One region of the Faecalibacterium sp. IP-1-18 genome, then DNA from elsewhere that is predicted to be linked to it. Evidence: predicted binding sites of a transcription regulator. Region 1 holds the regulator's gene; the other holds the start of a gene.

Region 1 (4,213 bases):
CGGCAGCGCATAGTGCAGATACAGGGAAGAACCGTAGGCATAGGTAAGGTAACCCAGACCCGCAGCGCCCAGCACGATGCCAAGTGCGGCTGCACCGGAGGAGAACGCCGAGTCGATCTCGGAGTCATCCAGTGTAGGCGGTGTAGGCTCCGCGGTCACCAGCACGATGGACTTCGGCTGGGATACCTCGATGGTGTAACTGCCGTCCGCGTTTTGTTGTACGCTATCCATAATGGATTCGCCGTCTGCAAGGCAGTCGGTCAATACGGTATCGGTCTTTACGGTAATGGGGTTTGCCTGCTCAGATGTACCGTGAGGCACATAAAGGGTTCCGTAGCCGTTTTCAGAAAAGTCTTCATTTACAGGCACTTGGAAGGTTCTGCCATTCTGATCGCGCACAGTGGCAAAGCCGGTGTTGCTGCCTTGCGGCATGATAGGCTTTGCCACAAAATAACCGCCGGTGATAGAAAGATTGCCCGTGCTGATGGTGTATACATCCACATCTTTGGTAAACAGGCCGCCGGTGATGGAAAGCGAGCCGTAACGTCCTTTGTTGACAACCACGCCGTCAAACAGGCCGTCGCTGATGGTGATGGAAGCGTCACCATTCATGAGCAGCACTTTCTTTTCAAAGGTCCCGCCGGAGATGGTGCCCCGGTTGGACGCTTCTCCTTGGAAGGTGCCGCCGGAGATGGTGCCCCGGTTGGACGCTTCTCCTTGGAAGGTGCCGCCGGAGATGGTGCCCCGGTAGTTGTTGTTCACATCCCCTTGGAAGGTGCCGCCGGAGATGGTGCCGTCGTTGGACATAGCCCCTTGGAAGGTGCCGTCGGAGATGGTGCCCTGGTTGGACGCTTCTCCTTGGAAGGTGCCGCCGGAGATGGTGCCCCGGTTGGTGGTCCAATTGCCGGCGGTGCCGCCCTTAAATTCGGCAGATCTCTTAATAAAGAGACCCGGCTGCAATGCGCTTGCTGCCCCGGGCTCCGAGGAGGGCTGCAGGGTGAAGGTGCCGGAGTTCAAGAACAAGGCGGTTGCGTTGTAGTACCAATGGGCAACGTCACCTTGGCTTGTGGGATTGCCTTTGGCGTCCAGATCGATGGTAATGCTTTCGGCGGTGTTGTTCTCTGCGTCCAGATCACGGCTGCTGCGGGTGGCGGCTTCCTCCTCGGTGCTGCGGGAGACGTCGGCCTCCTGTACAAGGGGTGCAGCCTTTTTGGCCGTGGTCTGGGCGGGTGCATCGAACACCGGGGCGGCTGCCAGTGCAGACACCGGCAGCAGGGACAGCAGCATACTGCCGGTCAGCAGGATGCTTACAATGCGTTTGGCTTTCATAAAGTTTCGCTCCTTTCGTGTGGGTTTTATACGGGGTGTCGTTACCATAAATATACCATAAACTAGGCAAAAACAAAAGAAATTCTGCGCGAATGGGGGTTAAAACTGCGCGAATAGCTGAAAAAGGGGGGAAAACTAAAACACTGCTGCCCGGGGATGTTCTCTTTTGACACCAAAAGAGAACCAGAAAAGTGCCAGCGATTTCGACGCGCTGGAGCCACGAAAAAGGGGCTGCTCGCCCCTTTTAACCCCAAAGGGGTGGGCTGCACCGGAAAAAACTGAAGATTCACGCCTGTTCGGCGTGAAGATCTTTTAACCGTTTTTTCCGGCTCCGCCGATTTGAAGCCCCTCAGTCGCTGCGCGACAGCTCCCCCAAGGGGGAGCGGGCACGCCCGCAAACTTTGCGCTTGAGCCGGAAACTGTGCCACCATGCCAAAGGCTCCCCCTGAGAGGAAAGACTCCCCCCGGCCGGGGGGAGATGTCGCGCAGCGACAAAAGGGGGAATCTGGCACGCCGTCAGGCGTGACTGAGAGGGTTCAGCCCCGCCCCACCTAGGGCGCACATCCCCTTTATGACAGAATTATGAATCTTTATAAACATTTTTGCAAAGGGCTTGACAGCAGGGCAAAAACGGTTATAATGGTCTTAGCACTCAGGAACAAGGAGTGCTAAACAAACAAAAGCAATACAAAAAGGAGGCAGGCGCTATGACGATGGATGCACGCAAGCAACGGGTCTTGCAGGCAATCGTGGCGCTGTATGGCCTTGAGGGCGAGCCGGTGGGCAGCAGCGTGCTGGCAAACTACTTTGACATGGCAGTGTCCAGCGCAACGCTGCGCAACGAGATGGCGGCGCTGACAAAGCTGGGTCTGCTGGAGCAGCCCCACACCAGCGCGGGCCGCGTGCCCAGCGCCAAGGGCTACCGGTATTATCTGGACAACCTGCTGACCGATGATCAGCCGCTGGACCGCGTTACCCGCGCCCGGGTAGATGCGGTGTTCGCCAGCCTTGACCACGAGCCGGAAAAGCTGGCACAGGGCGCTGCCAAGGCGCTGGCCGCCATCAGCGGCTGCACCGCCGCCGTCAGCACCCCCTGCGCCGAGGATCTGTGCATCGCCCATTACGAGGTGGTGCAGGTGGGCCGCAGCGCAGCCGCTGTGCTGGCTGTGACCACCGCCGGTTACGTCCGCACCCGGGTGGCGCGGGTACGCACCGGGCTTTCCCGGGAAAATGCAGCTGCCCTTGCGGCGCTGCTCAACCGCAACCTTACCTTTGTGGCGCCGGTGGATCTTTCCACCCGGATGCTCAGCGAGCTGTGCGGCCAGATCGCACCGGAGCTTGTGCCGGTGGTCAGCGCCGCAGCCGCAATTTTGCAGGACAGCGTAAAGCCCCATGTATTTCTGGGCGGCGAGCAGTACCTGCTGGACTGGCCGCAGCTGGACGGCCGGGTGGGTGATATCCTTACCCTGCTGAACGACGAGGAACAGGCCGCAAGCCTGATCGCACCCCCGGAAAACCGCAGCGAAAGCGTGCTGCTGGGCGAGGATCTGGAACCGCAGATCCCCGGGCTGTGCATCGTGAGCGACCGGTATCTGGTAGGCGGCGGGCTGTGGGGCTCCATTGCCCTGATCGGCCCCACCCGGATGCCCTTCCAGAAGCTGATGCCCCTGCTGCACGAGTTTGCAGACCAGCTTGGCGAGGGCATGAGCGGCAAACGAAAAGACACCCCGCAGGCTGCCGTACCACGGCGGACTGTGATCTATAAGGAGGATCTGGAATGAGCGAAGAAGCAAAGAACACGGTGCCCGAGACCGAGCAGCCGGAGACTGCCCCCGAGGAAAAGACCGCTGCCGCAGCGCCCGAACAGGCTGCTGCCGAGGCTGCCGCTACCGAAGAGGACAAGAAGAAGGACGGCGGCTGGTTCAACAAGAAGGCCCGGGAGCTGGAAGCCGTTAAGGCAAAGCTGGATGCAGCGGAAAAGAATGCTGCACAGGCCAAGGATCAGCTGCTGCGCATGGCTGCCGAGTACGACAACTACCGCAAGCGCTCCACCCGCGAGGCCGACCAGAAGTTTGGCGACGGTGTTTCCCATGCAGTGGAAAAGATCATCCCCATTCTGGATACGCTGGATATGGCTGCCAACGCCCCCACCACTGACGAGAACTACAAAAAGGGCGTGGTCATGACGCTGGATAAGGCGGCAAAGGCACTGGAAGCCCTCCATGTGGAGGAGATCGAGGTGCTGGGCAAGCCCTTTGACCCCAACTTTATGAATGCTGTGCAGCAGATCCCCGCCCCGGACGGGCAGGAGAGCGGCACGGTGGTCACCGTTTTCCAGAAGGGTTACAAGCTGGGTGACAAGATCATCCGCCATGCAACCGTTGTGGTGGCCGAATAAACAAGCCGAACCTCCCGCAAGGGAGTTTGCAATAACATCCGCTTGACATCATCATAAGCATCATATAAACAAGATTTGTTCTTTCGAGAGGAGACTTCATTATGAGTAAGATTATTGGTATCGACCTTGGTACTACCAACAGCTGCGTGGCTGTTATGGAGGGCGGCGAGCCCGTTGTCATCGCCAACTCTGAGGGTGCCCGCACCACCCCGTCCGTTGTCGGCTTCACCAAGACCGGCGACCGTCTGGTAGGTCAGGTTGCAAAGCGTCAGGCTATCACCAACCCCGACAACACCGTTTCTTCCATCAAGCGTCAGATGGGCACCGACCACAAGGTGACCCTGAACGGCAAGGAGTACACTCCCCAGCAGGTCAGCGCTATGATCCTGCAGAAGCTGAAGGCTGACGCCGAGGCTTATCTGGGCGAGACCGTCACCGAGGCTGTCATCACTGTGCCTGCCTACTTCAACGACAGCCAGCGTCAGG
Region 2 (4,213 bases), 790 kb from region 1:
ACCAAAAATACAGCAGTACTCGACCGATCACTTTGATAGTATAGCATAATTGCAGATTGTAGACAATCTGCAATTTCCATAAAATGATTGGTCAAAATTTAGACGGTCAGCCAAATTCCCCTTATTTTGCTGCTTCGTCCGCTGCCTGTGCGGCGCTGTTTGCGCTGCGCATCCGCTCCATGGGCTCCATGTAGTGGGCGTAGACGGCGCGGCAGGCAACCTCGGTGTCGCCGCTTGCCAGCGCCTCGTACAGCTTGGTGTGAATGCCGTTCTGCCGCTGCGCCAGCGTCTCGTGGTTGGAGCCGCTGTTCGCCCCAACAAGCAGGTTGCCGTAGTTCAAGTCGTCCCAGAATTTCAGCAGTCTGGGCAGCCCCGCCCGCTGCACGATGACCGCATGGAAGCGGTTGTCGTTCTCCACGATCTGCGAAAGATCCCCCGGCCGGACATTGCGCATCTCCTCTAAGATGCCGCGCAGGGTGCGCAGATCCTCCTCCGGGAATTTGCAATCAAAATAGCGCAGTGCCGTCATTTCCAGATTTGCCCGCAGCAGGTAGATCTCGTAGGCGTCCTCCGGCTTTACCCGGCGCACCGAGCAGCCCACATTGCGCGAATACTCGACCATGCCCTCCTGTTCCAGCTGCCGCAGCGCCTCCCGGATGGGTGCCCGGCTGGAGCCAAACTCCTCGGCCAGTTTCTGCTCGGCCAGCTTTACGCCCGGCTGCAGCTCCCCGGTAAGGATCTTGCTCCTGATGGCAGAGGTGATACTTTCCCGTAAAGTCTGAAAGGCAAATTCGCCCATGACTTTTATCCCCCTTTTTTCTTCTATACGTTCTTTTTTTGCCGCACGCAGTCCGCAGCCGCTGCCAGTGCAGCCGCAGGCCTGTATTGCGTGCGCCTTATAAGGATACCACGAAATGGTAGAAAAATAAAGTTTTCTGGCAAAAACAGGTACTTTCTCCCCTCTCCGTCGTCGAAAGCCTGAACACAAAAAATGCCCCCGGAGGGCTTATTGCAGCTCTCCGGGGGCATCCTATATACGTTATGCCTTGACGCACACGGTCAGCATTTACTCGATCTCGATCAAATTCGGGTTCTCAGGCAGAGCCTTTGTCTGCTGAGGAGCGGGCAGCTGGATGTGCAGGACACCATCCTCGAACTTTGCGTGGATGTCCTCCTTCTTCACCTCGCCCACATAGAAGCTGCGGGCGCAGCTGCCGGAGAAGGTCTCGCGCCGCACATAGCGGCCCTTGTTGTCCTTTTCGTCATTGCTGTGGCTGCGCACTGCCTGAATGGTCAGGTAGCCGTCGCTCAGATCCATCTGAACGTCTTCCTTCTTGCAGCCCGGCAAATCAACGTCTACTTCGTAGCCGTTGTCCGTCTGCTTGACATCGGTCTTCATCATGTTTGCGCCGCGCTTGCCAAAGGTGTCGCGGGCTTCGCGGTTCATCGCACGCTCCAGTGCACCCTCGTTCCAGAACGGATCAAAGAGATCATCGAACAGGTTCTCATGAAAAACAGTCGGCATAAACATAAAACATACCTCCAATCCCGGCGTTCGGGTCGGGTATAAAATTACATTTTGAAGCTCCCTGCAAAGGGCTTTCCGGGGAACCTTGCGGCTCTCCTTTTGCCCTTCCTCCTGAGCACGCCACTGTTATAGCATAATTATTTAGCACTGTCAAGCGTAGAGTGCTAAAATTCATAAAAGTATAATACTTTTGTCACAGCTTCTGCGATTTCTTCAAAAATGCTGCGCAGAAGCGTGTTTAATTCCGTTCAAACCCCAGATAACGCGTGCCCTGAAAGCTCAGCTTTCCGGTATCGCCCTCGACAAGCATTCCGTAATCCGAACCATCTACTTCCAGTTCCATGCGGTCACCGCTTTCTACCTGAAAGGTGGCATAATAGGTAGTGAACGTATGCGACATCGTATTGTCCGTATGATGGCGGGAAACGTTCGTCCGCTTGGCCACCACAGTAGCCGGGACGGTAAGGCGCGGGGACGCATTATTTTTGCCCCATGTGCGCAGGTTGCTCACCACGGTAAACAGGATCATGCCCAGCACCACCAGAAACACCAGCGGGAACAGGATGCTGAAAAATGCGTCAAACCCAGTATAAAACATATTACCCCTCCAAAATTTCTTCCAGCAGCTGCTTTACGTCCTTCAGAAAGGCATCTTCGCCGAGGGTGTTCATTTTAAAGAACACCGCCTGACTGCCGCCCGCCGCAATGGCCGACAGTCGGATAGGCTCGTCCCCGTTCTGGAACAGGGTCAGCGTCAGGCTAAGGCGGTTGCCGCCCACCATGCTGTACCGCTCAAACACCCGCACGCTGCACCGGGCGCTGCCCTCCTTGAAATCGCTGCCGGCTTCCAGCTCTGCCGACCAGCTGCTGTCCGGGATGGCGTGTTCCAGCTTGCGGAGCAGGGTATCGAAGTTCTGGTTGCGGATGGTCTTTTCAAAAATAGCCATAGCTTCCTCCTTTTGCAAAATGCAGTCCCTTTACTCTGAATACGAATGAGAGCGGGCAGCAATTGCAGCGCCCGCCCTTATTTTGCTGCAGTCAAGCTTTCTTTTTTCGCAACTTGGGTGCGGTGGCGGTGTAGCTCATATCCAGCACCAGCCGGAGTTTATCCTCCGGGGCGCTGCCGTCCAGCGCGGCGGTGATCCAGTTTTCCTTGTTCATGTGATAGGCAGGGTAAAAGCCCGGTTCTGCCCGCAGAGAACCGATAAGGATGGGGTCACATTTCAGGTTTACGATATCCACCGGCTGCTGCCCGGGCAGGCCCAGCTTGCTTTTGGGCACAGTGGTGACCAGCGCAAACCATTTGCGGTTTGCCTCATGGCGGAACACCGCCGACTCCGGGGTGTCCATCCACGGATAATCCGGCTCTACGCTGTAAGTATCAAAAATGAGCTGTTCCAAGCCCTTGCGGTCCATGGGCTCGCCCCCTTTACGGCTGCTGTGCCAACAGCTGCGCCAGCACATCCTCCGGGCGGGGGGTGTGGTTTTGGTATTTTGCCCGCAGCGGGGCGGCGGCGTTGTCCATAATGTAGGGCACACCCACCACGTCCAGCATGGTCTCGTCGTTGTAGTTATCGCCAAAAGCCATGACCTGTGCGAGGTCGATGCCAAGGATGCGGCACACGCACTGCACCCCGATGCCCTTGTTGGCAAAGGTGGTATCGATCCAGAACGGCCCCGCCACGGCGCAGTTGGCCTGTTTCCAGCGGGGCACAAAGCGCTCCACATAGTTTTCCACGCCCTCGTGCAGGTACACCGACACCTTGGTGATGTCCTCCGGCACCTCGGCGGGGCTGTGAATGATCTGGTAGTGGTTGCCCACGAACTGCACCCGCTGCAGCATGCCAAGACCGCGCTCCATCAGGTAGGCGGTGTTCTGGCCGGAGAGCATCACCTCGCCCTGCCCCTCGCTGCGGGTCCACATATCGTTGGCAATTTCCTCTGCCAGTGCCCGCGGCATGGGATTTTTGGCGATGCACTGTTCTTCTTTAAAGATGGTGCCGCCGTTTTCGCAGATAAATACGCAGCAGTCCGCCACCGGTGCAAAGAGTTTGCGCAGGCTGGTATACTGCCGCCCGGAGGCCGGGCAGAACCAGATGCCCCGCTGATGCAGCGCCCGGATTTGTTCGAATATTTCGCCCTCCAGCTCCTTTTTGCCATATTGCAGCAGCGTACCGTCAATATCGCTGCAAACCAGTCTGATGTCCATGGCTGTTATTCCCTTTCCGTTTTTTCTTATTTTACCACGGTTTTCCGCTGCGGAAAAGCCCCGGCACGGCTTTTGTGTCCTTCCCCTGTACCGCGCTCAGCGCTTGGGCTGGTAGTGCATGCTGGACACATTATAAATCGTAACAAAGGCCTTTGGGTCCTCGCGGTTGATAAAGTTCATCAGCTTCTGATACTCGTTTTTGTCCACGATGGTAATGATCTCGTTGTGCTTTTCAAAGTTATATGCACCGATGGCCTCGTACATGGTGGCACCGCTGTGCAGGTCATTGATGATGAACTGCCGCAGCGCCTCCTCCTTCTCGGTAATGATGCACACCCGGCGCTTGATGCTGTTATCGAAGATGAAATGGTCCAGCACGATGCCGTTGAAATAGGTGCCAAGAATGCTCAGCACCACGGTTTTTTTATCGTAGACAAGGGCAGCAGAAAGCGCCACACACATGCCCGAAAGGGACA

Evidence for each region. The regulator HrcA, encoded in region 1, represses chaperone genes, less so after heat shock. The targets are predictions, from matches to a motif close to TGTTAGCACTCNNNNNNNNNGAGTGCTAACA.
Region 2: the regulator HrcA is predicted to act here: its motif matches at 1,668-1,698, upstream of MTP43_RS09545 (Hsp20/alpha crystallin family protein).

The regions. Positions count from the first base shown of each region.
Region 1 covers NZ_CP094472.1:2,824,328-2,828,540, reverse strand. The annotation lists gene MTP43_RS13440 (hypothetical protein) at 1-1,329, opposite strand, end outside; gene MTP43_RS13435 (hypothetical protein) at 1,392-1,760, opposite strand; gene hrcA (heat-inducible transcriptional repressor HrcA) at 2,037-3,110, shown strand; gene MTP43_RS13425 (nucleotide exchange factor GrpE) at 3,107-3,727, shown strand; gene dnaK (molecular chaperone DnaK) at 3,829-4,213, shown strand, end outside.
Region 2 covers NZ_CP094472.1:2,029,445-2,033,657, forward strand. The annotation lists gene MTP43_RS09540 (GntR family transcriptional regulator) at 122-799, opposite strand; gene MTP43_RS09545 (Hsp20/alpha crystallin family protein) at 1,067-1,531, opposite strand; gene MTP43_RS09550 (DUF2500 domain-containing protein) at 1,767-2,126, opposite strand; gene MTP43_RS09555 (DUF6054 family protein) at 2,128-2,475, opposite strand; gene MTP43_RS09560 (MmcQ/YjbR family DNA-binding protein) at 2,567-2,944, opposite strand; gene MTP43_RS09565 (HAD hydrolase family protein) at 2,958-3,737, opposite strand; gene MTP43_RS09570 (YitT family protein) at 3,834-4,213, opposite strand, start outside.